Regions from separate parts of the Curtobacterium sp. PhB136 genome, predicted to be linked through region 1. Evidence: riboswitches for the same ligand, from Rfam matches in the RefSeq annotation. Region 1 holds a riboswitch; the other holds the start of a gene.
What was found. A riboswitch is a leader RNA that binds a small molecule or an ion and turns the genes downstream of it on or off. The one in region 1 is predicted to bind thiamine pyrophosphate.
Positions count from the first base shown of each region.

Region 2: another riboswitch for thiamine pyrophosphate. It lies ahead of EDF27_RS09830 (ECF transporter S component); the one in region 1 lies ahead of thiM (hydroxyethylthiazole kinase).

Region 1 is NZ_SMGH01000007.1:312,400-315,562, reverse strand. It holds gene thiE (thiamine phosphate synthase) at 1-340, opposite strand, end outside; gene thiM (hydroxyethylthiazole kinase) at 337-1,185, opposite strand; TPP riboswitch at 1,174-1,269, opposite strand; gene EDF27_RS13435 (NUDIX hydrolase) at 1,337-2,236, shown strand; gene EDF27_RS13430 (MFS transporter) at 2,279-3,163, opposite strand, start outside.
Region 2 is NZ_SMGH01000006.1:72,735-75,897, forward strand. It holds gene EDF27_RS20110 (ABC transporter ATP-binding protein) at 1-995, opposite strand, end outside; gene EDF27_RS09830 (ECF transporter S component) at 992-1,648, opposite strand; TPP riboswitch at 1,645-1,754, opposite strand; gene EDF27_RS09835 (hypothetical protein) at 1,791-2,114, opposite strand; gene glgX (glycogen debranching protein GlgX) at 2,230-3,163, shown strand, end outside.

The sequences.
Region 1 (3,163 bases):
CCGTCAGACCGACGTGTGCGTCCGGCCCGAGGAGCGCCCGCGCAGCCGACACCGGCACGTCGGACTGCCCGAGGTGCACCCCGGCGACCCGGTGCCCGGCGTGCCGAGCGGCCAGGGCGACGTCGAGCCGGTCGTCCACGACGACCTCCGCCCGGTCCCCGACGGCATCCGCGACCGCACCGGTCAGCGCGAGGAGGTCCCGCGCACTCGCCTGCTTGTCCCGCACCTGCACGATCCGGACCCCGGCGTGCACGGCCGCCCGGACGACGCCGAGCACCCCGAGCCCGTGCCGGTCGCAGAGCACGGGGTCGGTGACGAGGTAGACGCCGAGGTCCCTCATGCCGCCGTCTCCTCGCTGATGCGTGCCTCGCGGACCACGTCCTCCGGGGTCAGCGACGCGAGCCGGTCCAGGAACAGCGGCTGGAACGTCCCCGGACCCCCGGCGTCCCGCGCAGCCAGTTCGGCCGCGATCGTGTGCACGGCGGTCCCGGCGACGGCGGCGGCGACCGGGTCGCCGGGACTCACCGACGCGAACGCGGCGATCACCGCCCCGAGCGCGCAGCCGCCGCCGGTGATCCGGGTGAGGAGCTCCGTGCCGTTCGCGACCTGGACCGGTGCGACGGAGCCGCCCTGGGCACTCGACCCGACCACGAGGTCGACGGGACCGGACACCGCCACCGCGCCCACGAGCCTCCCGGCGGTCGCATCGACGGCGGACGCACGCGCGTCATCGGTGCCGGCCGTGCTGTCCACCCCGCGCCCACCGTCGGAGGAGCCGAGCAGGGCGAGGACCTCCGACGCGTTGCCCCGCAGCACGGTCGGACGGAGCGCCAGCAGGTCGCGGGCCAGTGCGGTGCGCACCGGCAGCGATCCGACCGCGACCGGGTCGAGGACCCACGGGGTCCCCGACTCGGCGGCAGCCGCGGCCGCCTCGAGCGACGCCGTCCGCGGCTCGGCGTGCGGGGTGCCGGTGTTCACCAGGAGCGCGTCGGCGATCCGGGCGAACGGACCGGCCTCGGTCGGCACGTCGACCATCGCAGCCGAGGCGCCGAGCGCCAGCAGCACGTTCGCCGTGACGTTCTGCACCACCGTGTTCGTGATGCACTGCACCAGGGGACTCCTGGCCCTGACGGCCTCGAGGAGTTCGGCGGTGCGTTCAGCCCGTGCGGGCGCAGCGGTTTCCATGGACGATCCCTTCGCGAGTACGAGCTCGAGCAGGTTCGACGGGTGTGATCTCAGCCGCTGGATGCGGCACCCCGTGTCTCGATCAGCACCGTACACGACGCCCGCGGTCACATGACGGCCCGCCCACGGGCGCGTGTGGAAGGGTGGGAGCGTGCCCGATGCCCTGCCTCCCGGTCCGCCGCCCGGCCCCCGCGACCCCGGCGACGCCTGGGCGTACGGACCCGACGGCACCAAGGCGTGGGGCGTGTTCGGCGCCGCCGGACTCCTCGTCGACGACGGCCACGGACGGGTGCTCCTGCAGCACCGCGTCGAGTGGAGCCACCACGGCGGCACCTGGGGCATCCCGGGCGGCGCACGCCACCAGCACGAGGACGCGGTCACCGGCGCGCTCCGCGAATCAGCGGAGGAAGCCGGCGTCCCGCTCGACGGGGTCGACCTCCGGCACACGTCCGTGCTCGACCTCGGGTACTGGACCTACACGACCGTCGTCGGACGGGCGAGCACGCCGTTCGAACCGGTGATCAGCGACCGGGAGAGCCTCGCGCTGTCCTGGATCCCGCTCGCCGAGGTCGACACGCTGCCGCTGCACCCGGGCTTCGGAGCATCGTGGCCCGCGCTCCGCGACGCGATCGGCACCACGCCGCACGTCGTCGTCGACGCGGCGAACGTCGTCGGGAGCGTGCCCGACGGGTGGTGGAAGGACCGGGCGGGGGCTGCCGGGCGGCTGCTGTCGCAGGTGACGGCGCTCGCCGCGGTGGGGCTGCCCGCCGACGCGCTGGGGCTCGGGTTCACGCAGTGGTGGCCGCGGTGGACCGTGGTGCTCGAGGGCGCGGCGGTCGCTGCTGCCGGCGGGGACGAGGGCCTCGTCTCGGTGGAACGCGCGTCGGGGTCCGGGGACGACGCGATCGTCGCCGCTGCCGCAGCGGCACTCGACGCCGGGCACGCGCCGGTCGTCGTCGTGACGGCGGACCGGGAGCTGCGGGAGCGGGTGTCGGCGCTCGGCGCCGACGCATCCACGCGCGGCCCGAGCTGGCTCCGCGACCGGCTGTAGCGCGCTGCGCGCCGCGCTGCGCGCCCGCGCCCGGCGCCGCGCCTACGCGCCCGGGATGTGCCGGCGCGACGACACCAGCACGCCGCCCCACGACACGAGCCCGAGCGCCACGATGACGGCGAGGACGACCGGCAGCGCCACGACGCCCGCCACCGCCGCGATGACCGCCGGCGCCAGGAACCCCGCGTACGCCGCCGCGTAGAACACCCCGGTCAACCCGGCGAGGTCCCGCGGCCCCGCGATCCGCTGCACCTCGAGCAGCGACGACACGAGCCCGAAGCCGATCCCGACGCCGATGACCACGTTCGCCGCGAGCCCGATCCACACCGACTGCAGCACGATCGCCACGCCGACGACAGCGATCCCGAGCGTCATCAGGAACACCGCCCACGCGAGCCCCCTGGCTGAGGTGATCGAGTGCACCCGCTTCGCGATCGGCTGGACCGCGCTGGACACCCCGAGTGCGACGACGGTCGCGGCGGTGGCGAACACGAGCCCCCACGCACCCGTTGCCCCCTCGAGCCGGGTCGGCAGGTACCCGTACCCGATCGCGGCCGAGCCGAAGATCCACGGCGCGGCGACGAGCACCACGCGGGTGAACCGGCGGTGTCCGGCGCTCGGGACGCGGAGCTGGCGCCACCAGGGTCCGGGGAGGCCGCCAGAGGTCTGCGTCTCCGGCGTCCGCCACACGACGACGGCGAACGGCAGGGCGACAGCGATGTGGATGAGGAAGGGCAGCACCTCGGGGATCGGTCCCCACTGCGCGATGAGCCCCGCGACGAGCGCGCCGGACGCCGAGCCGAGCGTGAACGCCAGCGATGCCCGTCGTGCTCCGGCCCCGGCGTCCGCGGCCCGGTCGAAGCGGCCCTGCGAGAGCTCCTTCACCCAGCTGTTCCCGACCGCCATCGCGATGCCGACCGTCACCCC
Region 2 (3,163 bases), on a different contig from region 1:
TCGGGCGCTTCGCGCGGGCCGCCCTCGTCGAGCGGGCCGCCCCCGTCGAGCGGGCGAAATGCCGGGGTGGGGGCCTCGGCGGACGCCGGTATTTCGCCCGCTCGACCGGGCGCGGACTCGAGCGGGCGAAATGCCCGGGTGAGGGCCGCGGCGGACCCGGGTGTTTCGCCCGCTCGACCCGGAGTGCGAGCGGGTGTGCGCGCGGAACCCCTCGCGGGTTCGGTACCGGGGACCCACACGCCGGCCGCGGTCAGGGCGGCGCCGTGGGCCACGAGCACCTCGGCGGGCGGCCCGTCGGCGACCACACCTCCGCCGGGCTCGAGGAGCACGAGACGGTCGACCAGGTCGAGCCAGGTGCCGATCCGGTGCTCCACCACGAGGAGGGTCGCGCCGGTGTCGGCGAGCAGGGCCTCCACGGCGTCGTGCACCTGGGTGACGCCCGCGGGGTCGAGGTTCGCGCACGGCTCGTCGAGGACGAGGGCACCCGGGCGCATCGCGAGCACCCCGGCGAGCGCCAGCCGTTGCCGCTGCCCGCCGGAGAGCATCGTGGTGGACCGGTCGAGCGCCAGGTCGAGCCCGACGACGTCGAGTGCCGACCGGACCCGCTCCCACGTCTCGCCACGCGGGACGCCGGTGTTCTCGCACCCGAATGCCACGTCGTCGCCGACGCGGGACATCACGGTGTGCGCCTCGGGGTCCTGCATCACGAGTCCCACGCGGCCGCGGACGCACTCGGGTGCCGCTCCGTCGACGAGCACGGTGCCCTGCGCGGAGGCGGCGGTGTCGTCCTCGGGGTCCGGCTCGTCCGGCAGCACCGCGGCGACGGCCCGGAGGAGCGTCGACTTCCCGGCGCCGGAGGGACCGACGATCGCGACGCGCTCCCCCGGCTCGACGACGAGGTCGACGCCGCGGACGGCCCAGGCGTCGCGATCGGCGTACCGCCAGCCCCAGTCGTGGAACGCGATCCGGGCCGGGTGCACGCCCGGCGTGCTCACGCTGCCGAGGAGCTGGGACGGCGTCGGGTGTGCTCGCGACCGACCGCGAAGGAGGACAGCACCCCGGTGCGCGCGAGTGCCCGGACGATCAGCCACGATCCGATGCCGGCGATCACGGCACCCGAGATCGTGCCGCAGACGATGTAGACGGTCTTGAACGCGGCGTCGTAGCCCGAGTACCAGAGCACCGAGTCGTTGATGCCCATGGCGAGGCCGGCTGCGGCTCCGGCGAGGACGACCACGGGGAGGCGGTACACGCGGTACAGGAACAGCGCGAGCACGATCTCGGCGCCGAGGCCCTGCACGAGGCCCGCTTCGAGGGTGCTCCAGCCCCACTGCGTCCCGAGGAGCGCCTCGACGCTGGCCGCGACGATCTCGGCGAAGAGCGCGGCGCCGGGCTTCCGGACGACGAGCGCGACGATGGGTCCGGCGAGGAGCCAGACGCCGCCGAAGAGCGCCTGGGTCCCGGGGAGCAGCAGGGCGACCGCTGCGGAGAGGGGCTCGTAGCCGAACTCCCAGAGCTTGAAGACGACGCCGACCACGACGGCGAGCACGCTCGCGACGACGATGTCGACGACCCGCCAGCGGAGCGACCGCTTCGGCGCGGCGGACGTGGGGGTGGTTCGGACGGTGGACGGCGTGCTCGTAGGCATCTGTCAGGACTCCTCCCTGCGCCGGCATGACCCGGATCAGGTTCGACGGTCGGAGCGCTGCTCGCTCCCTCTCAGCCCGGCGATCCCGGACTCCCGTGTGTGTCCTGGCAGTGTACCGCTGCCCTCGGCCCTGTGACGGGGGCTACTTCTTCAGGACGCGGACGAGCTTCCGGAGCACCGTGCCGGTCACCCAGACCAGCGGGATGCTGACGGCGACGAGCGAGATGAGGTTGGGCTCGAACTCGAGGTCCTTGCCCGGGCGACGGATGTACGCGCCGATCGGCACGGAGACGCCGCCGCCCCCGCCGCCACCGTTGTCGTCGCCGTCCCCGCCGCCCCCGAAGCCGAACCACCCGAGGGACACCGGGATGAGTGTCTGGTCGCCGACCTCGACCGGTTCCCCGTAGTTCGTGGAGACGCCGATGGGACGGACCTTGTCTGCGATCTGCGTGACGATGTTGGCCATGCCGGCGACGCTACTCCGCTGTGGATGGACGCCGTTCGCCCACAGACCTGCGTGCGCGGCGGACAGCACAGGGACCCGTCGATACCTTTGGCAGGACCCATCTCAGGAGGATCGTTTGCACACCTGGCCCGGCAACCCCTACCCGCTCGGCGCGACCTACGACGGCAGCGGCACGAACTTCGCGCTGTTCAGCGAGGTCGCAGAGCGCGTGGAGCTCTGTCTCTTCGACGAGGACGGCAACGAGGAACGCGTTCCCCTCGTCGAGGTCGACGCGTACGTCTGGCACGCGTACCTGCCGAACGTCGGCCCCGGACAGCTCTACGGCTTCCGCGTCACCGGTCCGTACGACCCGGCGACCGGCGCACGCTGCAACCCGGAGAAGCTCCTCCTCGACCCGTACGCGAAGGCGACGAGCGGCGAGATCGACTGGGACCAGTCCCTCTTCTCGTACACGTTCGGCGACCCGGACTCCCGGAACGACGAGGACTCCGCGGCGCACATGGTCAAGGGCGTGGTGATCAACCCGTTCTTCGACTGGCAGGGCGACCGCGCACCGCGCACCCCGTACGGCGAGACCGTGATCTACGAGGCCCATGTGAAGGGCCTCACCGAGACGCACCCGGCAGTTCCGGAAGACCAGCGTGGCACCTACGCCGGCGTCTCCCACCCGGCGGTCATCGAGCACCTGCAGCGACTCGGGATCACGACGCTCGAACTGATGCCCGTGCACCAGTTCGTGAACGACTCGACGCTGCAGGACAAGGGCCTCTCGAACTACTGGGGCTACAACACCATCGGGTTCTTCGCGCCGCACTCGCACTACTCGTCCTCGGGCGACCAGGGCCAGCAGGTGCAGGAGTTCAAGACGATGGTGCGCGAGCTCCACCGTGCGGGGATCGAGGTCGTCCTCGACGTGGTCTACAACCACACCGCCGAGGGCAACCACATGGGCCCGACCCTGTCGTTCCGCGGCATCGACAACGCCGCGTACTACCGCTTGATGGACGACGACAAGCGCTACTACATGGACTACACGGGCACCGGCAACT